2 regions of the Exiguobacterium sp. SH3S1 genome follow, and region 2 is predicted to be linked to the other one. Evidence: a T-box and tRNA genes for the amino acid it is inferred to sense, from the RefSeq annotation. Region 2 holds a T-box; the other holds one or more tRNA genes.
The links. The T-box of region 2 lies ahead of ileS (isoleucine--tRNA ligase). A T-box ahead of a tRNA ligase gene usually reads a tRNA of that ligase, here a tRNA-Ile.
Positions count from the first base shown of each region.

Region 1 (11,806 bases), on a different contig from region 2:
CGGCAATCGGACAAATCAAATCCGAACGGGAAGAGATTTTTAGCGATATGATTCGCTTCGGCGACGATATCCTTCATTTAGGTGAGACGTTGGACCGAGTTGAGGCAGGGATTGCGAGAATCAATCACGAAGTGCGCGACCAGATGGCTGAGTTCCAATCGATCACGGATCAGACGGCCGCGACGGGAAGTCAGTTGCTCCACATGGCGGAAGCGAACGAACAACTGAAAGAAATCGGCTTGACGCTCGAGCGGAAGTTGAACGAATTGTACGAAGGGGTCGAAGTATGGACGGACGTTCAAGCAACGTTACAAGCAGCCGGGACAGACCTCGGTCATCAAAGTCGACGGCTGCAGGAAGTACTTACTGAACTTGCACCGAAGACGTGATAAAAATCGGGACAGCGCGTATTAGCGCCGTCCCGATTTTTTTTGTTTAAGCGGAATTTGGAATAGCGGGACGGTCAAGAAGACGATCGTGACGACAAAGCCGAGCCAAAGAAGTGCGGGCATAAAGTGATACAAGGCGACGAGCACGAGCGTCGGCACGAGTGTCATCGCGACCGCGTAAGGCCAAGCTTGCCGATACGGCCACGGTTTCTTCATTCGAAGTCTCGTCACGAGTTGAACGAACAAGGCGGCGACGGCGACCCAAGTCATATAGAAGAAGAAGATGGCGAACCCGTGTAAAAACAACCACATCGGTGCGAAAAAATCGGGTCGCAAGACGAGGTAATCTAAAACAGTCGCGACGATTGTAAAGACGAGGCTCGCCAACATATAAGTGTGCAGCGGAGCCAGACGAAGCCGTAGCGTTTGCTTCGTAGGTAGCAGGCTATGGCGGATAAACATTGATGTCGTTTTAAGCATACAGACAAAACCCCATTCTGTTATAGTACAAATCATCTAAAATACATAAAAATAAGACAACTATTTAATAAAACCTTAACATTAAACGTGTTTACATCAACTCAGGGAAGAAGGCATAATGAGTAAGGCAATAAGAACCAATTAAACACAACCAATTCACAATCAAAAGGGGTACAAAAATCGTGGAATACAATTTGCAAGAAATGTTATTCATGTTTTTTGGAGGATTAGGGATCTTCCTATTCGGTATCAAATCGATGGGAGACGGCCTTCAAAAGTCTGCAGGAGATCGACTCCGCGACATCCTTGATAAGTATACAACGAATCCATTCCTCGGAGTACTAGCCGGGATCATCGTTACGATTCTTCTTCAGACGTCTACAGGTACGACAGTTATCACGGTCGGTCTTGTCAGTGCCGGTTTCATGACGCTCCGTCAAGCGATCGGGGTCATCATGGGTGCGAACATCGGGACAACGGTGACAGCGTTCATCATCGGAATTGATATCGGTGAGTATGCGCTCCCGATGATTGCCGTCGGTTCTGCACTGTTGTTCTTCTTTAAAAAAGAGAAGTTTCAACATATGGGTCAAATCATCTTTGGCGCCGGAGCTCTCTTCTACGGTCTTGAACTTATGGGAGACGGCATGCGTCCGCTCCGTACGAGCGAGTACTTCTTCGAACTCACACAATCGATGAGTCAAAACCCGATCCTCGGAGTTGTCGTCGGTACGGTGTTCACGTTGATCGTTCAATCGTCATCAGCGACGATCGGTGTCCTCCAGGAACTATACGCTGGTGGTTCGATCGACTTGAAGGCCGCTCTACCGGTCTTGTTCGGTGATAACATTGGGACGACAATCACAGCGGTTCTCGCTGCACTCGGTGCGTCAGTCGCGGCTCGTCGCGCAGCTGCGGCCCACGTCATCTTTAACTTGGTCGGGACGGCCATGTTCTTGATTATCTTACCGCTCTTTACGCAATACATTTTCTGGATTACAAATTTCCTTAACATTGAGGCGAAGATGCAAATCGCCTTCGCCCACGGTACGTTCAACGTCGCCAACACATTGATCCAGTTCTGGTTCATCGGGACAATTGCCTGGGTCGTGACGAAACTTGTACCAGGCGAAGATTCAATCGTTGATACGAAAGCGCAACACTTGGACCCAATCTTCATTCAACAGTCGCCTTCAATCGCGGTCGAACAAGCTAAATATGAAGTCATCCGCATGGGTGATTTCGCGAAGCTTGGTCTTGATGAGGCACGTTCTTATATGGAGACTGGTGACAAGAAGCACGCGGAAAAATCAGCGCACATTGAAGATGCGTTAAACTCGCTGAACTCTAAAATTACGGATTATCTTGTTCAACTCGCGGCCGTCGATTTGACGGAGCACGAATCACAACAACATAAGACACTCATGCATGCCATCAACGATATCGAGCGAATCGGTGACCACGTTGAGAACATCATCGAGTTGATCGACTATAAGACGGCGACACGCATCACGCTCTCGCCGGGAGCTCAAAAAGAATTGACGGAAATGTATGATCTGACACGGGCCACACTCGAGAAGTCACTCCAAACGCTCGCGAGCGGTGACATGGTCGAGGCGCGTCAAGTCATCGAGATGGAAGCGAAACTCGACATGCTCGAGCGCCAGTTCCGCAAAAATCATGTCGTTCGTTTGAACACAGGTGAATGTGACGGCCAAGCTGGTATGTTCTTCGTCGATATGCTCTCGAACCTTGAGCGGATCGGTGACCATGCGATGAACATAACGGAAATCACACTCGAAGACGCAACGAACGAAGTATCGGTCTAACGTTTCGAAAAAGTTCTGCTACTTAAGTTATAAGTAGTAGGACTTTTTTTCGTACATATGACTTTTCATTGACAGTGGCGGCTTCATTCAGTATATTATTACTGTATAACAACGTGGCGGTGTAGCTCAGCTGGCTAGAGCGTACGGTTCATACCCGTGAGGTCGTGGGTTCGACTCCCTCCGCCGCTACCAATAAGGACCCTTAGCTCAGCTGGTTAGAGCAGACGGCTCATAACCGTCCGGTCGTAGGTTCAAGTCCTACAGGGTCCATCAAAGACAGCTTTCTGATGAAAGCTGTCTTTTTATTTACATTTTTGTTTTCAAAAGTGAAGACGTGGGTAAATATTCGTTAGCATTTTATTTTTGAAAAATATGAAACGAGGCGAAGTAAGATGGAACGAAATCATACGATGATGCAATTTTTTGAATGGCACGTCCCGGCTGACCAAAAGCATTGGAAGCGATTGAAAGAACGTGCTTCTAAGTTGAAAAAAGCAGGAATCACCGCACTTTGGTTGCCACCTGTCACAAAAGGTCAAAATGATGAGGATACGGGATATGGTGTCTATGATTTGTATGATTTAGGCGAGTTTGATCAAAAAGGGACCATCGCTACAAAATATGGGACGAAGCAAGAGCTGCTTGAGGCGACGAAACACGCCCAAGAGCTCGGGATGCAAGTATATATGGACGTCGTGTTGAACCATAAAGCTGGAGCCGACGCAACCGAGAAGTTCGACGTGTTAGAAGTCGACTCGGAAGACCGGACGAAAGTGTTGTCGGAAGAACCGTTTGAGATCGAAGGGTGGACGAAGTTTGATTATAAAGAACGAAACGATAAGTACTCGTCGTTCAAATGGAACTTCCATCATTTCAACGGCACGGACTATGACGCGGCGAGCGAGCATAGGGGTATCTTCTTCATCTTAGGCGATAACAAAAAATGGAATGACAACGTCGATAGTGAGTTCGGCGTATACGATTATCTGATGTTCGCGAACATTGACTATCATCATCCGGAAGTCCAGGAAGAAGTGTTAAGTTGGGGCAAGTGGTTCATCGAAGAGACGAAATGTGACGGCTTCCGTCTCGATGCGATCAAACATATCAACTATGATTTCGTCAAAGAGTTCAGCCAAACGATGAAAGATGAAAAAGGTGAGAACTTTTACTTGGTCGGTGAGTTTTGGAAGTCAGAGCTCGAAGATTGCCGCGCCTTTTTAGACAACATCGACTACCACGTCGATTTGTTCGACGTGCCGCTCCACTACAATTTGCAACGTGCCTCGATCGAAGGCGCATCGTTCGATTTGCGGACGATTTTTGACGACACGCTCGTCCAGTCCCACCCGTTTCACTCGGTCACGTTCGTCGACAACCATGACTCACAGCCGGCCGAGGCGCTTGAATCATGGGTCGAAGATTGGTTCAAACAAAGTGCTTACGGTCTGATCTTGCTTCGCCGAGACGGTTATCCGTGCGTCTTCTACGGGGATTACTACGGCATCAACGGGCCCCACCCGACTGAAGGGAAGAAACAGGCCATCGATCCGCTTCTGTACGCACGTCGCGAAAAAGCATACGGGCAGCAAGATGATTACTTCGATAACGAGAACGTGATCGGCTGGGTCCGACACGGTAGCGAGGACATCGAGCGCTCAGGTTGTGCCGTCATCATCTCGAATAACGAGGAGGCGGAGAAACGGATGTACGTCGGGGAATATCGTGCCGGGGAGAAATGGGTCGACTTGACGCAGACGATCGATGAAATCATCGAGATTGACGAAGATGGAAAAGGGGTATTTAAAGTAGCGGCAGGATCGATCTCGGTCTGGGCGTTGCCGGACGAAGAGGTGGAATAAGCCTTTACAATTGAGTAAGCCGTCACAAATCTGTTACATTTAAAGCGAACGTTGTTCAAACCAATTTAAAGGGGGATTTTAGTTATGGCTAAATTTGAATTACCACAACTTGATTACGCATACGATGCACTCGAACCACACATTGACGCACGCACGATGGAAATCCACCATTCGAAACACCACAACGCTTACGTCACGAACGTGAACAATGCACTCGAAGGAAAAGATGTAGAGTACTCTTCACTTGAAGACTTGCTCCAAAAACTCGATTCGCTTCCTGCTGACATTCAGACAGCTGTTCGTAACAACGGCGGCGGCCATTGGAACCACTCGTTCTTCTGGAAGTTGTTGAAGAAAAACGAGAACGGGACACCAACGGGCGAACTCGCAACGGCGATCGACGAAGCGTTCGGCAGCTTTGACGCGTTTAAAGATGAGTTCACGAAAGCCGCTACAACTCGTTTCGGTTCAGGTTGGGCTTGGCTCGTCGTCAAAGGCGGCAAGCTCGAAGTCACGTCGACACCGAACCAAGATTCACCGATCATGGAAGGCATCACGCCGATCCTCGGACTCGATGTTTGGGAGCACGCGTACTACTTGAACTATCAAAACCGTCGCCCGGACTACATCCAAGCGTTCTTCCACGTCATCGACTGGGATTACGTCGCGAAGCTTTACGCTGACGCCAAATAATGACACGATCCCGAGATTCGGTTGAATCTCGGGATTTTTTCTACATTTCATTAATTTGTAAACAAATTATGATATAGTGAAAATCGAGTCTGAAAATAGAAATACAGAAAAGTATAATATAGAAGCAACTGAATGTGGAAGGAGATAACTGAATTGGCTAGACACCGTGTGAAAGTGCCGAAAAAACGGCGTAACCACCTTCCGTTACGGTTAAATTTATTGTTCTTTATCGTCTTCATCTTGTTTGCGACGTTGATTTTTCGGTTAGGCGTCGTCCAAATCGTCAACGGAGAGTTGATCGCCCGAGAAGTTCAAAAGACCGAGTCGAGCAAGATCAAGTACGAGGTGCCTCGCGGCAAAATCTACGATCGGAACGGGCAAGTGTTGGCCGACACGATCTCGAACTATTCGGTCATGTACCGTCGCTCCCAAGTGACGAAAACGGAGGAGCGTCTCGATGTTGCGGTCAAACTTGCTAAGATCGTCGACATTCCGGAGAAAGACCGCAAAGTGACCGAACGGGACCGCAAGGACTATTGGATCGCCATCGATCCCGAGCGCTCGCAAGAACGAGTTCAATCGCTTCTCGCCGAGCTGCCGGAAGAAGAGCGGGCCGCCTTGTCGAACCAAGCAGTCGATCAGTTGCTGCTTGATTCAATCACACAAGCAGAGATCACGTTCGATGATGCGACCGAAGAGATCATCGCCATCAAACATAATATGGAGAGCGGGTACGCGTTAGACCCACAAGTCATCAAGATCGGCGCGTCGCCGAAAGAGATGGCTTTGATCGAAGAAAACTTGGAGCTGTTGCCAGGCGTCAGCGTCGAACCGTATTACCAGCGGGCTTATCCGTTCGGTGAAACGTTCCAAAGTTTCCTCGGAAGCTATCGTCAAATCCCGGCCGAGCAACGGGCCTCGTATCAAGCGAAAGGCTACGGGTTGAACGATCGGGTCGGGACGTCTTATCTCGAGCAGCAATATGAAGATATTTTACGCGGGACCCCGGCCTATGACGTGTTCACGACGTATAAAGGCCAACCGGTCGGTGAGCCTACGCGCGTGAGCGGTAATCCCGGAAAAGACATCATCTTGTCGACGGACATCGAATTCCAAAAAGAAGTCGATGAGATCTTGAAGAAGGCGATCCGTGCCGGGCGTTCGGGGAGTCCGCACTTCGACCGGGCTTTCGTCGTCGTCATGAATCCGAAGACGGGCGAGCTGCTCGCTTTGTCTGGGCAAGAGTTAGATCTTGAGACGAACGAGTTTAAAGACGTCTCGACAGGAACCGTGCTCCGGGCGAGCCAAATCGGCTCGACGATCAAAGGGGCGACCGTCGCGTTCGGACTTGAAGAAGAAGTCATCAAGCCGGGCGAATACATTTACGACGCGCCGATCCGCATCGGGTCTTCGCTCAAATCGTCTTACCGGAACATGGGGAACATCAACGACCTCGATGCGCTCGCCATGTCGTCGAACATTTACATGTTCCAGATCGCGCTCAGGCTCGCCGATTATTACTCGACCGGCCAAATCGTCGGTGACAACGTCACTGAGGCGTTCAATACGATGGAGCACTACTATAAACAGTTCGGACTCGGGATCGAGACGGGCATCGATCTTCCTTACGAATCAATCGGTTTCCGGAGCGTACCCGACCGCGTCACACTGTTGATGGATATGTCGATCGGTCAGTTCATCTCGTACACGCCGATCCAACTCGCGCAATATACGTCGACGCTTGCCAACGGCGGATATCGGGTGCAGCCGCATCTGTTAAAAGAGATCATTGAACCGGGCTCGCTCGATGAGATGAACAAACAAGTCGTCAGCACGTTCCAGCCGAAAGCGCTGAACAAAGTCGACATCCGCGACGAGTTCATCCAGCGTTCGCGTCAAGGCTTCCGTCAAGGGGTCGAGAGCGGGACGTCGCGGATTCTCCAACAGACGGGGATGACGGCGGCCGGTAAGACCGGGACCGCGCAAGCGATCGCGGAAGGGCCGGACGGCCAAGCGAAACGAAACGATAAAGGTGAGCCGATCAAGACGCTTAACTCGAACCACGTCGGCTGGGCTCCGTACGACGACCCAGAGATCGCGTGGGCAATCATCATGCCAGGTCTTGAGGCAGAAGGCGTCAACACGCGCGTCGCCCATGACATCATGAAAGTATATTTTGATTTAGAAGACGTCCAAGCACAGCTCCAGTAAAGAAGTCACTTCGGTGGCTTCTTTTTTTATCTTTACAATTCTTTTACGTTCCGTTTATTTATCGTTAATAGTAGTTTATTAGGATGTTAATTGTAGGACGAAACAACAGACCCACAACACAAATCAAAGCAAACTCAAGGAGGACGTCAGAAATGTCTTGGATGAAAAAATCAGCTTTACTCGCTTCAATCACTTCGGTGGCCATCGTCGGTGCCGCGTGTGGAAACAATGAAGAAGAAAACGGTGGAGCCGAAGGAGACGCACTTTCAGGTAAAGTCGTCATGGACGGTTCGTCTACCGTATTCCCAATCATGGAAGCGGTCGCTGAAGAGTATTCAGCTGAACAGCCAGACGTTGAAGTAACGGTCGGTGTATCTGGAACGGGCGGCGGCTTCAAACGTTTCGTGACCGGGGAGACAGACTTCTCGAACGCATCGCGTGAAATCAAAGAAGAAGAAGCAGCCGAAGCTGAAGCGAACGGCGTCGAGTACACAGAAATCGCGGTCGCGCTTGACGGATTAGCGGTTGTCGTCAACCCAGAGAACGATTGGGCCGATGACATCACGATGGATGAGCTCAACAAGATGTGGACAGATATGAACGTGAAGACATGGAAAGACGTCCGCTCGGACTGGCCAGATGAAGAGATCTCATTCTTCTCACCTGGTAAAGACTCAGGTACGTTCGATTACTTCAACGAAGCAGTTCTCGATGATACAGACGTTCGCCAAGATGCACAGTTGTCAGAAGACGACAACGTCCTCGTAACAGGAGTTGCCGGAACGAAAAATGCGATCGGTTTCTTCGGATACGCGTACTACATTGAAAACGAAGGCACGTTGAAATCGTTGAAAGTAGACGGCATCGAGCCGACAGCTGAGAACGTGACATCGTTCGAATACCCACTGTCACGTCCAATCTACACGTACGTGAACAACGCCTCGATGCAAGAAAAGCCGCAAGTTGTAAACTTCGCACGCTTTATGAACGAAAATGCCGGAGCACTTGCTGAAGAAGTCGGCTACGTCGCGATGGAGCAAGCAAGTTACGATGAGAACGCTAAACTGATTGATGAACTCGCTGGTGAATAAATAGAGCAAATGGCAGAAGGTGAGAGACTCTCTCGCCTTCTCGCCATGCTTTCTAGTATGAAGAGGTAGGGAGCGATAAACGAGATGAACGAATCAAAAAATGAGTTCTCGATTCGAGAGATGATTAACGCGAATAAGCAAAAAAAATATAGTACGACGAACGTGTTTGACAAAATCATGCCGTTCTTATTATTCTTGAGCGCATTTGTCTCGGTCGTCACGACGATCGGGATTGCTTTGACGCTCGGCTTCGAACTGTTCAAGTTCTTTGAAAAAGTCCCGGTACGCGACTTCCTAGGCTCGACCGAATGGTACCCGCTCAGTGCGGACCCGAGTTTCGGTGTTTGGGCGCTCGTCATGGGCACACTCCAAATCACGCTCATCGCGATGATCGTGGCAGTGCCGCTCGGACTCGCATCGGCCATTTATTTGAGCGAGTACGCGTCTGAACGGGCCCGGACGATTCTCAAGCCGATCCTTGAAGTCCTCGCCGGTGTTCCGACGATCGTCTTCGGGTTCTTCGCCTTGTCATTCGTCACACCGATCTTGCAGTCGCTCATTCCAGGGTTGAAGATCTATAACGCCCTCAGTCCAGGGATTGTCGTCGGCATCATGATCATCCCGATGATCGCGTCGATTTCGGAAGACGCGATGAGTGCCGTTCCGAAAAAGATTCGTGACGGGGCACTTGGCCTCGGTGCGACACGTCTAGAAGTCGCCCTCAAAGTCGTCATGCCAGCCGCGCTCTCAGGGATCATCGCTTCGATCGTCCTCGGGATGAGTCGAGCGATCGGTGAGACGATGATCGTCACGATCGCGGGTGGGTCGCAACCGAACTTCGAGTTCAACCCGCTCGACTCGATCCAAACGATGACGGCGTATATCGTCCAGATCGCCAAAGGTGACGCTGGTTACGGGACAATCGAATACTATAGTATCTATGCGGTCGGTGCGCTTCTATTCATCTTTACGCTCGTGATGAACTTGTTCGCGAACTGGGTGACGCGCCGCTTCAGAGAGGAGTACTAATATGGCTTTGCCGAACAGTGAGTTCAAGAATACGAAGAACTATATTGACCATGAGACCGTATCGCGACGGATTAAAAGTCGCCTACGATTGAACGAAATCTTTAAGTACATCTTTTTAGCGGGGCTCATCTTCGCCTTGCTCGTCTTATCGACGCTTATTTATGACGTGATCTCAAAAGGTGGCGGATGGGTCAATCTCGACTTCCTCCGCAACTTCCCGTCACGCCGCGCCGAACAGGCCGGTCTTTATCCGGCTTTGATCGGGACGCTTTGGCTCATGATGCTAATCGTGCCGATGGTGTTTATCGTCGGTGTCGGTGCCGCGATTTACTTAGAAGAGTACGCACCGAAAAACCGGCTCACGTCGTTTATCGAAGTGAACATCTCGAACTTGGCGGGTGTCCCGTCGATCGTGTTCGGTTTGCTCGGATTGACGTTCTTCGTCCGGACGGCCGGACTTGGCAGCTCGGTCATGACGGGTGCGCTGACGCTCGGTCTGATGAGTTTGCCGATCGTCATCGTCGCGTCACAAGAAGCGTTACGGTCTGTTAAGATGGAGCTACGTCACGCGTCGCTCGCAATGGGTGCCTCGAAATGGCAGACGACGTTCAACGTCGTGTTACCGTCAGCCATTCCAGGGATCATCACAGGGATCATCTTGGCCGTATCCCGGGCCATCGGCGAGACGGCACCGCTCATCATGATCGGAGCGGCAACGTTCATCTCGACGACACCGAACAATGTATTTTCAGACTTTACGGCGCTCCCGATTCAAATTTACAGCTGGACGAGCCGTCCGCAAGCTGAATTCCAAAACATTGCCGCTGCCGGCATCATCGTCTTGATGACACTGCTCATCACGATGAACTCGGCCGCAATCTATATCCGCAACAAGTATACAAATCGACATTAAGTCGTAGCAGTAAACGAGGAGGACTCTCGAGATGATGAAACAAACAGAGCTTAAAGGAGATCATAACGTGAATACAACGACGACCCAACCGACCGAGACCGTGATGCAAAAAGACAGTGCTTATGTCGTGAACAATTTGAACTTATGGTACGGCGACGATCAAGCATTGATTGACGTCAATCTCGACATTAAGAAAAACGAAGTGACGGCCATCATCGGTCCGTCTGGTTGTGGGAAATCGACGTTTATCAAGACGTTGAACCGGATGGTCGAACTCGTCCCGACGGTACGGACGAACGGGGAGATTCTTTACCATGGCCGTAACATTTTTGATCGTGACTATAGAGTTGAAGATCTCCGCACGTCGGTCGGGATGGTGTTCCAGCAGCCAAACCCGTTCCCAAAATCCGTGTACGACAACGTCGCGTACGGACCGCGCACGCACGGGATCAAAAACAAAAAAGTGCTCGACGAGATCGTCGAACGCTCACTGCGCGGCGCCGCGATTTGGGAAGAAGTGAAAGATCGCTTGAACGAGAACGCCTACGGTCTCTCGGGTGGTCAGCAACAGCGCCTTTGCATCGCCCGGACACTTGCGATTGAACCAGACGTCATTCTTATGGACGAGCCGACGTCAGCGCTTGACCCGATCTCGACACTTAAAGTTGAAGAGCTCGTCCAAGAGTTGAAAGAACAATATTCGATCATCATCGTCACGCACAACATGCAACAGGCAGCACGTGTGTCTGACAAGACGGCGTTCTTCTTGAACGGGGAAGTCGTCGAGTTCGACGCAACCGATAAAATCTTCTCGAATCCAACGGACAAGCGGACTGAAGATTACATTTCTGGCCGGTTCGGTTAAGAGGGGGAGATTACTATGGCACAAAATCGCGCATTTTTTGATGTTAAATTACACGAACTAGAAGAGAAAGTCGTTCACTTGGCGAACTTGACGATGCGCCAAACGGCGACAGCGATCGAGGTGCTTGAGAAACGAGACCTCACGCTCGCTCAGACGGTGATCGACAACGATAACGAACTAGACGACCTCGAACTCGAAATCAACGACCAGGCGATTCTCTTGATTGCCAAACAACAACCGGTCGCGACCGATCTTCGTCGCTTGATCGTGACGATGAAGTCCGCGACCGATCTTGAACGGATTGCGGATTACGCGACGAACATCGCCAAAGCCGTTACGCGAATCGAGCACGTCCCGTACTTGCTTGACATTAAGCCGCTCAAGCAGATGGCCGAACAGTTGATCGATATGCTTGAACTCGCAACCCGTGCCTATCGTAAAGGT
Region 1 is NZ_SJUW01000017.1:19,809-31,614, forward strand. Features, by position in the region: gene EVJ26_RS13415 (methyl-accepting chemotaxis protein) at 1-389, shown strand, start outside; gene EVJ26_RS13420 (hypothetical protein) at 411-869, opposite strand; gene EVJ26_RS13425 (Na/Pi cotransporter family protein) at 1,052-2,698, shown strand; tRNA gene EVJ26_RS13430 (tRNA-Met) at 2,814-2,890, shown strand; tRNA gene EVJ26_RS13435 (tRNA-Ile) at 2,895-2,968, shown strand; gene EVJ26_RS13440 (alpha-amylase) at 3,091-4,560, shown strand; gene EVJ26_RS13445 (superoxide dismutase) at 4,645-5,253, shown strand; gene EVJ26_RS13450 (peptidoglycan D,D-transpeptidase FtsI family protein) at 5,407-7,464, shown strand; gene EVJ26_RS13455 (PstS family phosphate ABC transporter substrate-binding protein) at 7,617-8,555, shown strand; gene pstC (phosphate ABC transporter permease subunit PstC) at 8,640-9,584, shown strand; gene pstA (phosphate ABC transporter permease PstA) at 9,586-10,497, shown strand; gene pstB (phosphate ABC transporter ATP-binding protein PstB) at 10,601-11,362, shown strand; gene phoU (phosphate signaling complex protein PhoU) at 11,378-11,806, shown strand, end outside.
Region 1: it has a tRNA-Ile gene. The T-box ahead of ileS (isoleucine--tRNA ligase) is inferred to sense a tRNA for this amino acid. The anticodon was not compared.

Region 2 (11,806 bases):
CGGGACAGAACGCGACATCGATCGTGATGACGAGCCTGAAACAACAGAGCGCGAATCTAAAAATGGATTCGGGCGTTTAATGGAAAAATTATTTGGCGTGTAAGCTGATGATGTGTTAACAATTGGAAATTACGTAGGGGGATACCTGAAATGATGTACTTTGATGAGGCGATTGACGCCGTAGCAAAAATTAAAGTAATTGGAGTCGGTGGTGGTGGTTCAAACGCCGTCAACCGAATGATCGAGCACGGAGTGCAAGGTGTCGAGTTCATCGCGGTCAATACAGACGCACAAGCACTCAATATGTCGAAAGCGGACGTCAAGCTTCAGCTTGGCGCTAAATTGACACGCGGCCTTGGTGCCGGTGCGAACCCGGACATCGGTAAGAAAGCGGCTGAAGAAAGCCGTGAGCAATTGATCGAAGCACTTGACGGTGCCGATATGGTCTTCGTCACTGCCGGTATGGGTGGGGGAACAGGTACGGGCGCTGCACCAGTCATCGCTGAGATTTCAAAAGAAATCGGAGCGCTCACAGTCGGTGTCGTCACGAAACCGTTCATGTTCGAAGGACGCAAACGGATGCAGCATGCGCAACACGGAATCCAAGCGTTCAAAGAAAAAGTCGATACACTCATCGTCATCCCGAACGACAAGTTGCTTGAAATCGTCGAGCGGAACACGCCGATGATCGAAGCGTTCCGCGAAGCGGATAACGTGCTTCGCCAAGGTGTCCAAGGGATCACAGACTTGATCGCCATCCCTGGTTTGATCAACCTTGACTTCGCCGACGTGAAAACGATCATGACGGAAAAAGGATCGGCGCTCATGGGTGTCGGTGTGGCGACTGGTGAAAACCGTGCCATCGAAGCAGCGAAAAAGGCGATCTCATCTCCACTGCTCGAGTCTTCGATCGAAGGCGCGAAAGGTGTCTTGATGAACATTACAGGTGGACTCAGCCTCAGCTTGTATGAAGTAACAGAGGCTGCTCAAATCGTTCAAAGCGCCGCTGATGAAGAAGTGAACTTGATCTTTGGTTCGGTCATCAACGAAAACTTGAACGAGGAGATCATCGTCACTGTCATCGCGACTGAGTTTGCGGAAGAGTCACAAGGCACGAACCCGTTCCTTCAGCAACCGAAGAAACAAGCGGAGCCTGAGGCGAACAAAGAAGTTCAACCGAAACCGACTGAACCTGCTCAACAAGAAGAAGGGAACTTCCATAGACCAGTCTATGGTGGGGACGTCCCAGACGAGACGATCAACATCCCAGCGTTCGTAAGACAACGCCGTAACTAAACAACAGGGGGGGCCGTTCTCGGCACCCCCTTTTTCTAAAAAAGGAGACTGGTATGCAACTCATACATACATGGGAAACCGAGGCGTATCGCTATCTGGCTTATGTGACGACGCGGACGGATGGACACAATGAAGGCAATGTCGGTCTGCACGTCGGCGATGACGCGGAACAAGTCATTGCCAACCGGGAACGTTTCTTCACCGAAGCAAACTTGTCGCTTATCGATTCGGTTTGGGCCGATCAAGTGCACGGGACGCGTGTCGCGACCGTCGACGAAGCGGACAAGGGCAAAGGCGCCTATCGATACGATGAGGCGATTCAAGCGACTGACGGACTCGTCACGACCGCTACCGATTTGCCACTCGCTCTCGTGTTCGCCGATTGCGTCCCGTTGTTCTTTTGTGCGAAAGATCACGGAATCATCGGCATGGCTCATGCCGGATGGAAAGGGACGGTCGGAAACATCGTGTCTTCGATGGCGGACGCATTCGCTCGGCTCGGGGTTCCGGAACACGACATCGAGATGTACGTCGGACCGGCCATCACGGCCGAGCATTATGAAGTCGACCGCCGTGTCCTCGATGCCGTCAATGCCGTCTCGCCCGAAGCATATGCGGCCTCGGTGTATAACGAATCAGAACGTCATGCGAATCTGTCATTGCAACGAGTCAATGAGACACTCGCTGTCGAAAGAAACATGGACGTCACGCAGTCGAACTTGTCGACCGCTTCCGATCGAGACTTTTTCTCGTATCGGAACGGAGACGCCAAGCGTCGATTTGCCGCCGTCCTCGTCAAGGAGAAGAAATTGTGAGCATAGCTGATAACGTCAAACAAGTGAGACAGAATATTGAGAACCTTCAATCGGAAACAGCGGTGACGCTCATTGCGGTCACGAAGTCGGTCGGTGTCGACGTCGCGAACGCGCTTTACGCAGAAGGTGTCCGTGATTTCGGTGAGAACCGTCCGGAAGGCTTGCTCGAGAAAGTCAATGCGATGCCGTCGGACGCCAAGTTCCATTTTATCGGCAGTCTACAGACGCGCAAAGTGAGACAAGTCATCGATCATGTTGCCGCAATCCATTCGCTCGACCGATTATCGCTCGCCGAAGAGATTGACAAACGGTCCGACCGTGTCATCGATTGTTTCGTCCAAGTGAACGTATCGGGCGAGACGTCAAAACATGGGCTTGAAAAAGAGGAAGTCATCCCGTTCATCGAGAACTGTAGACAGTATCGCCATATTCGGGTCATCGGACTGATGACGATGGCTCCGTTCACAGAAGATGAAGGTGTGATCCGTGAAACATTCCGTGCTTTACGCGAATTGCGCGACCGCGTCGCGGCAAATCGCTTCGAACATGCACCATGCAACGAATTGTCGATGGGTATGTCTAACGACTACGAGTTGGCAATCGAAGAAGGCGCATCGTTTGTTCGTATTGGGACCGTACTTGTGCAATAATATATTCTAAGGAGGAATCCGTTATGTCAATCAAAAACAAAATGAAAGACTTCTTTGGACTTGAGGAAGATCCGAATCACGCGTATGAAGGGGAAGAGTATGCTGTCGCAGAGACGAACACTCAACCGACGACTGATGCGCTCGTCAAAACCGAGGAGCGTCCGAAACCATCGAACAACCTCGTCGCGCTAAACACGAAGAAGAAAGAACGTTCGAAAGTCGTTCTTGCTGAACCGCGCGTCTTTGCCGAGGCACAAGATATTGGCGACCAGTTGAAAGAAAATCGTGCCGTCATCGTCAACCTTCAGCGCATGTCGAAAGAGCAGTCTCGTCAAGTTGTAAACTTCTTGTCGGGTGTCGTTTACGCCCTAGAAGGAACGATGACGTCGATTGGACATAACACGATTCTATGTGCTCCGAACAATATCGAATTGACTGGATCGATTTCGAATTTGATTTCGGAGGACGAACTAAACAGTAAAGGGTGGTAAATGAATGGAAAATGCGATCCCTGCATTAGGCAATACGATTGTTACGCTTCTTGGATATTATAGTTGGGTCTTGATTGCCTATATTTTATTATCGTGGTTCCCGAATGCGAGAGAATCAAAATTCGGACAAATTTTGACATACTTGTGTGAGCCGTTTCTTAACCCGTTCCGTCGGATCATCCCGCCAATCGGCGGTATGCTCGACATTTCTCCAATCGTCGCCCTGTTCGTGCTTCGTATGGCGCAAGCAGGAGTGCGAGCGATTTTCGGTCTGTAAATGAGCGTCTTCGATCATTATCGACCGAATGAACGCCCGTTTGTCGAGCAAGTGCTCGACTGGGTGCGACAAGTCGAGGACAACTACTTGTTTAAATTGACGGATTTTTTAGACCCACGTGAGCAACAAATCGTCAGGCAACTCGTTGGCAAACGGCTCGCCATCTACGAGGACGGCGGTTTCCCTGGAGCTGAGCGGAAACGGCTTTTATTGACGCCCGACTACTATGAGCTCGACGTGAACGACTTTGAAGTCAAGATTCTTCAAATCGATTATCCGACGAAGTTTGTCGACTTGACCCACCGCCAAGTGACAGGCACGCTTCTTAACGCGGGCCTGAAGCGGCAAAAGTTTGGCGACGTTGTCCTCGCTGACGGGATCGCTCAGTTCGCGACGACGGCTGATGCGGCTGGATTCATCGAAATGAACGTGGATCGCGTCGGCAAAGCCCGGGTGCGGTTGTCTGATGTGCCGGCCGCATCGATTTTGACCGTCCCAGAAGTCAAATGGAGCGACGAGTTTGGCATCGTCTCCTCACTCCGCTTTGATGCGGTCGTGAGCGAGGTGCTCGGTCTGTCGCGCCAGAAAGCACAGGCGCTCGTCAAACATGGTGACTGCAAAGTCAATCATAAAGCGATCACGGACGCGAGTTTTTTACTCGAACCAGACGATTTGGTTTCAATCCGGGGTTACGGTCGTGTCAAATTGACGGCAATCCTCGGCTCGACAAAGCGTGAGAAAATAAAAATCCAGTATGGCATCATACGTTGAATTTAGGAGGAAAGTCGAATGGCGTTGACACCGATTGATATTCATAACAAAGAGTTCTCGACTCGTTTTCGCGGGTACGATATCGATGAGGTCAATGAATTTTTAGATCAAATCATTAAAGAGTTTGAGCTATTGATTCGTGAAAATAGAAGGTACGAAGAACTCGTCAACGATATGCAAGCCCGTATTGACTACTTCTCCTCGATGGAAGACACATTGAATAAATCGATTATCGTCGCACAAGAGGCGGCAGAAGAAGTCAAGACCAATGCGGCCAAAGAAGCCAGCCTCATCTTGAAGCAGGCTGAACGCGAAGCGCTCGCCCGAGAAGAGGAAGCGTCGCGTAAAGAGCAGATGGCAGAGCGTGAAGTCATTCAAATGTTGAAAAAAGTCGAACTGTACCGGACCCGGTTCCGTGTTCTCGTCGACGCACAGATGGAACTTCTAAATAGTACCGAATGGGACACGATTGTCGGAGAGCCGCCTGTCCAGACGGTTCTTGACGATACGAGTGAACTTGCGTATAATGACGACGAAGTCACACCAAACAAACATCACGGATAATAAACAATACGTTGATTAGGACACGTCAATAAAGTCACACCTACGAAGCGACTTAGGGAAGGTGCAAGCCTAAGAGAAAGACTTTATTTGGTATCCCCTATGAGTGTCATGCTGAATTGAGTAAGCGTGACCGCTTGACCTCGTTATCGGTTACCGAGAGCGGTCTCAAGGTCTACTTGAGATTAGTAGGGTGGTACCGCGAGTCGATGAACTCGTCCCTATTTAGGGGCGGGTTTTTTTTGTTTTTCAAAAAAGATGCAGGAGGAGTTTCAATGAACTACAAAGACACATTATTGATGCCTGATACAGAATTCGCGATGCGTGGAAATTTGCCGAAGCGCGAGCCAGCAATGCACGAGGCTTGGGAGCAGATGGACTTATACAACCGCGTTCAAGAAAAGAATGCAGGAAAGCCGCAATACATTCTACATGACGGACCTCCGTACGCAAACGGTGACATCCATATGGGCCATGCACTCAACAAAGTGTTAAAAGACATCATCGTCCGTTTCAAGTCGTTGAACGGCTATCAATCACCGATGATCCCAGGTTGGGACACACACGGTCTTCCGATCGAGAACGCGCTTCAAAAAGCAGGCGTCAACCGTAAAGAGATGACTGTCGCCGAGTTCCGCGAAAAATGTGCCGCTTACGCGATGGAGCAAGTGAACTCACAACGTGAACAGTTCAAGCGTCTCGGACTGCTCGCTGACTTTGACAATCCATACATCACGCTCCAGCCTGAATATGAAGCGGCGCAAATCCGCCTGTTCGGCACGATGGCTGAAAAAGGATACATCTATAAAGGGAAAAAACCGGTCTATTGGTCACCGTCTTCTGAATCGGCACTCGCTGAGGCGGAAATCGAGTACTATGACAAAAAATCACCAGCCATCTATGTGGCGTTCCAAGTCGTCGATGGCAAAGGCGTCCTCGGGACGACCGACCATTTCGTCATCTGGACGACGACACCGTGGACGATTCCGGCCAACCTCGGGATCGCTGTCAGCGATGAGCTGACATACACACGGATCGAGCATGATGGCAAAGGGTATATCGTTGCCGAGACGCTCGTCGAAGAAGTGACGACAGCACTTGGCTGGGATGAGTACTCAGTGAGCGGATCTTGGAACGGACGCGAGTTCGAACACATGACGGTACAGCACCCGCTTTACGACCGGACGTCACTCCTCATCCTTGGCGACCACGTCACGGCTGAAGCGACAGGCTGCGTCCATATCGCACCTGGCCACGGGGAAGACGACTACCGTGTCGGCCAAGCGTACGGACTTGACGTGTTGTGCCCGGTCGACGACCGTGGGTATATGACGGACGAAGCACCAGGTTTTGAAGGACTGTTCTATGAAGATGCGAACAAAGAGATCGGCATGAAGCTCGAAGCAAATGGCAACTTGTTGAAGCTCAAATTCATCAAGCACTCGTACCCGCACGACTGGCGTACGAAAAAGCCGGTCATCTTCCGGGCAACACCGCAATGGTTCGCTTCGATCAAAGACTTCCGCAGCGACATGTTGCGTGAGATCGAAGAAGTGAACTGGGTACCGGAATGGGGCATGACGCGCCTGTTCAACATGGTCCGTGACCGTGGCGACTGGGTCATCAGCCGTCAGCGGGCATGGGGTGTGCCGATCCCAATCTTCTACGCAGAAGACGGAACGGAAATCATCACGAACGAAACGATCGACCATATCGCCAACTTGTTCCATGAGCACGGATCAAACGTCTGGTACGAGCGCGAAGCGAAAGACTTGTTGCCATCCGGCTTCACACATCCGAACAGTCCAAACGGCGAGTTCCGTAAAGAAGTCGACATCATGGACGTCTGGTTCGATTCAGGTTCGTCACACGCAGGCGTGCTCGAACAGCGCGACAACTTGCGCCGTCCGGCCGACCTGTACCTAGAAGGTTCGGACCAATACCGTGGTTGGTTCAACTCGTCACTGTCGACTGCAGTCGCGACGACCGGCAAAGCACCGTATCGCAACGTCCTCAGTCACGGCTTCGTCCTTGACGGCGACGGCCGGAAGATGTCGAAATCGCTCGGCAACACGATTGCACCGAACGACCTCGTTAAACAGTACGGCGCTGAAATCGTACGTCTTTGGGTCGCGTCTGTCGACTATCAGTCAGACGTCCGCGCCTCGCATGACAACTTTAAACAAGTGTCAGAAGTATACCGGAAGATCCGTAACACGTTACGCTTCTTGCTCGGTAACTTGAACGGGTTCGATCCGTCGATGCGCGTCGCGTTCGAAGACATGCCGGAAGCCGACCGCTTCATGGCGACGAAGCTGAAACAACTTCAGACGAAAGTCGTCAAAGCGTACGATACGTTCGACTTTATGGCTGTTTACCACATGAGCCACAACTTCTGTGTCAACGAGTTGTCGTCGTTCTATCTCGACTTCACGAAAGACATCCTCTACATCGAACGTGAAAACGATGCGCGTCGTCGTGCCGTTCAGACGGTCATGTATGATGCAGTCATCACGTTGACGAAACTGCTTGCCCCGGTCCTCCCGCATACGGCGGACGAAGTCTGGCAAGAAATCCCGGCCAAGACGGCGGATAGCGTCTTCTTGTCGGACCTTGAAGAAGTGGCGCCGCTCACGGAAGCAGAGACGGAATTACTCGCGAAATGGTCGAAATTCCTCACGTTCCGCGACGACGTCTTGAAAGCGATCGAGATCGCCCGCGGCGAGAAGTTGATCGGGAAACCGCTCGAAGCGAAACTTCAGGTCGCGCCGAAGGGTGAGACGAAAGCGCTGCTCGACACGATCGATAACGTTCGTCAACTCCTGCAAGTGTCACAACTCGACTACGTCGATACGGCCGACGTCGACTACGCGACGGCGAAGATCAGCGTCGCGAAAGCAGACGGTGCCGCTTGTGCCCGTTGCTGGACGTACTCGACCGAACTTGGTCAGAACGCAGATCATCCAGAACTTTGCCCGCGCTGTACAGAAGTCATCGCATGAGCCGGACCGGAGTGGCGCACAGTCCACTCCGGTTTCTTATGACTTGAAAGGAGAATTTGATGAAACGTTATTACGGATTAGCAGTCGTTCTCATTTTGCTCGACCAAGTGACGAAATGGATCGTCGTCCAGACGATGACGATCGGTCAATCGATCGAATTGATCCCGGGATGGCTCTATTTGACATCGTACCGCAACAGAGGCGCGGCCTGGGGCATGCTCGAAGGACAGATGGTGTTCTTCTTCGTCGTCACCGCCGTCGTTGTCGTCGGTCTGATCTACTTCTTGCATAAAGAAGTGAACGGGTTCAAACTGCTCGGCTACAGTGTCGGCTTACTGCTCGCCGGAGCGATCGGCAACTTTATCGATCGTCTGTTCCGGGGCGAGGTCGTCGACTTCGTCGACACGTACCCGTTTGGCTACAACTTCCCAATCTTTAACGTCGCCGATATGGCACTCACGTTCGGGGTCATCTTTATGATCATCGGCGTCTTGTTCGAAGAAAAATTAAACAAAGAAAGGGGACAATCGTAATGGAAACTTACACATTTGTCGCCGAAGAAAAGGCACGGATCGATAAATGGATGAGCGAACGAAGTGACTGGTCACGTTCGCAAATCCAAGACTGGATCAAGGCGGGGGACCTGCTCGTCAACGGTCAAGTCGTGAAGCCGAACTATAAACTGCAAGAAGGGGACGAAGTCGTCGTGACGGTGCCAGAAGCCGTCGAACTCCAAGTCCTCGCCGAAAATATTCCGCTCGACGTCGTGTTCGAGGACGAGGATGTCATCGTCGTCAACAAAGCACGTGGCATGGTCGTGCACCCTGCGGCCGGTCATACGTCTGGCACGCTCGTCAACGCGCTGTTGTATCACTGTGACGACCTCTCAGGCATCAATGGGGTGAAGCGTCCGGGTATCGTCCATCGCATCGATAAAGATACGACGGGACTGCTCATGGTCGCGAAAAACGATATGGCGCACGAGTCACTCGCGCAACAGTTGAAAGACAGAACGATCAAACGTGAATACGTCGCACTCGTCCACGGCGAGCTCGTCCATGAGCTCGGATCGATCGAGGCGCCGATCGGGCGCGACACGAACGATCGTCAGCGCATGACGGTTACAGACAAGAACGCGAAAGAAGCGGTGACACACTTCCGTCTGCTCGAACGCTACAAAGACTTCACGCTCGTCGAGTGCAAGCTCGAGACAGGACGGACGCATCAAATCCGTGTCCATATGCGCTATATCGGCCACCCGCTTGCCGGAGACCCGAAATACGGACCGCGTCGGACGATCGATTTGAACGGGCAAGCGCTCCATGCAGCCACGCTCGGCTTCCATCATCCGCGGACGAACGAATGGCTCGAGTTCGAGGCGGCACTCCCGACCGACTTTGAGGCAGAGCTCGCAAAATTGGACAAAATCGAGAAAACACGTTGACTTTCAACCGATTCAGATTTATAGTCTAGAAAGCATAACACCTTTAAACCCAGTCCAGAGAGGCTGTGAAAGGATCGTGGCCGCGGCCACAACCGTCTATCATATACGGCACTCGTTTGCCTTCGTGAAGACTTCCTTTCCAGCCGGATGAGGAAGTCTTCTTTTTTTATAGATTACGAGAGGAGGAATCATATGAAACGCTCGACCATACTAGACGAAGCCGCGATCCGACGCGCCTTGACGCGAATCGCCCATGAAATCATTGAACGCAACAAAGGAACGGACAACGTCGTCCTCGTCGGGATCAAAACGCGCGGTGAGACGCTCGGCGACCGACTCGCCCATCGCATCGAAGAAATCGAAGGAAAACCGATCGCGCTCGGTAACTTAGACATCACGCTCTACCGGGACGACCTATCGAAGAAGTCGCTCGACCCAGAAGTGAAAGCGACCGAACTCCCGCACGACATCAATGGCAAGACGGTCGTCCTCGTCGATGACGTCCTGTACACGGGACGGACGGTCCGGGCCGCGATGGACGCACTCGTCGACCACGGCCGGCCGGACTACATCCAACTCGCCGTCTTGATCGACCGGGGACACCGCGAGTTGCCGATTCGCCCAGACTTTGTCGGGAAAAACGTCCCGACATCGAAAACAGAACAAGTCGTGGTCCGACTCAGTGAAGTCGACACGACAGACGAAGTGTACATCCAACAGCAATAAATCCAAAACCTTTAAGGTGGTCCAGAGAGGCCAGGAAGGAGAACTATTTATGAAAAACCCCATCCTCAACATCCACGAGCGTCCCGCTCACTTGCCGCAATGGCTGCTCTTCAGCCTGCAACACGTCTTCGCCATGTTCGGAGCGACGATCTTAGTCCCGATTTTGACCGGACTGAACACGTCCGTCGCCCTCGTCGCTTCCGGTGTGGCCACGCTCTCATTCCTAGTCATCACCCAATTCAAAGTCCCGACGTATCTCGGGTCAAGTTTTGCCTACATCGCACCGATCATCGCGGTCAGCCAGCAATGGGGCGTCGAAGCCGCACTGTTCGGCGGTATTATCGCCGGTTCGGTCTACGGTGTCGTGTCGCTCATCATCTTTAAGACGGGCGTCGGTTGGTTGTTACGACTGTTGCCGCCGGTCGTCGTCGGCCCGGTCATCATGGTCATCGGCTTATCGCTCGCACCGGTCGCCATCGACATGTCGATGAACCGCGACGGAGCGTATAACGGCACGTTCATCACGGTCGCCCTGCTCACGCTCGGCATCACGATCCTCGCGATGACAAAGTTAAAAGGAGTATGGGGCGCGGTTCCGATCTTGTTCGGCATCGTCGGCGGATACGCCATCGCCGCCATGTTCGGCATCATCGACTACTCGGCCATCGGTCAAGCGAGCCTGTTCCAACTGCCTGACTTCACGATGGTGTTCGTCGACTACATGCCGATGTGGCAAGTCGGGGCACTCCTTGCCATCGTCCCGGTCGCGCTCGTCACGATGACGGAGCACATCGGCGACCAAATGGTCACGTCGAAAATCATCGGACGCGAGACGATGAAAGATCCAGGCCTGCACCGGACGCTCCTCGGCGACGGCGTCGGCAAAGCCGTCGCCTCAGCGCTCGGTGGACCGCCGTGTACGACGTACGGTGAAAACAACGGGGTCATGGCGATCACGAGAGTGTACAGCGTCTACGTCATCGCGGGAGCAGCACTCATGGCCATCAGCTTCGGCTTCCTCGGTCACGTCGAGGCGTTCATCTCGACAATCCCGAATCCGGTCAAAGGCGGTATCTCGATCCTCTTGTTCGGTGTCATCGCCTCGAACGGACTGCGGACGATGGTCGACAGCAACGTCGACCTCGCCGAGAAACGCAACCTCATCATCGCCTCGGTCATTCTCGTCGTCGGCCTCGGCGGGGCGATGGTCCAACTCGGCAGCTTCCCGGTCCAAGGGATGGCGCTCGCGACGGTCGTCGGTATTCTTTTGAACGCGGTGTTGCCGAAAGAAGAAGTCGAACCGGCTTCGGTCGATACAACTGAAGAAACGAAACAGGCAAGTAACTTTTAATTCGATCCCGTGAGGTCGGCAAAGTGAAGGCTCGTTTATTTGGGTGCAGTCTACCCAAATGAAGGCGTCCCTTCACGTAGGTGAAGAGACGCCTTTTCTCTTTGCCTTCAAACAAAAGGAGGAGACGAACATGAATTTGATCAAACAACAACCGAACCATTTTGTCAGCTTAGATACGCTCACCCTCGAAGAGATCATGGGGATGATCGAAGAGTCGCTCCGCTACAAACAAGGGGACATGCCGCCGCTGTTTGACGGGAAGACGGTCGCGAACTTGTTCTTCGAAAACTCGACGCGGACGAAAAACTCGTTTCAAATGGCCGAGCGGCACTTGAACATCCAAGAGATCCCGTTCGACGTGGCGACGTCGTCGGTGACGAAAGGCGAGACGTTATACGACACGTGCAAGACGCTTGAAGCGA
Region 2 is NZ_SJUW01000001.1:234,664-246,469, reverse strand. Features, by position in the region: gene ftsA (cell division protein FtsA) at 1-103, shown strand, start outside; gene ftsZ (cell division protein FtsZ) at 151-1,296, shown strand; gene pgeF (peptidoglycan editing factor PgeF) at 1,350-2,111, shown strand; gene EVJ26_RS01255 (YggS family pyridoxal phosphate-dependent enzyme) at 2,108-2,761, shown strand; gene EVJ26_RS01250 (cell division protein SepF) at 2,785-3,252, shown strand; gene EVJ26_RS01245 (YggT family protein) at 3,257-3,529, shown strand; gene EVJ26_RS01240 (YlmH family RNA-binding protein) at 3,530-4,300, shown strand; gene EVJ26_RS01235 (DivIVA domain-containing protein) at 4,319-4,864, shown strand; T-box leader at 4,867-5,087, shown strand; gene ileS (isoleucine--tRNA ligase) at 5,137-7,863, shown strand; gene lspA (signal peptidase II) at 7,923-8,396, shown strand; gene EVJ26_RS01220 (RluA family pseudouridine synthase) at 8,396-9,307, shown strand; gene pyrR (bifunctional pyr operon transcriptional regulator/uracil phosphoribosyltransferase PyrR) at 9,500-10,033, shown strand; gene EVJ26_RS01210 (uracil-xanthine permease family protein) at 10,083-11,384, shown strand; gene EVJ26_RS01205 (aspartate carbamoyltransferase catalytic subunit) at 11,515-11,806, shown strand, end outside.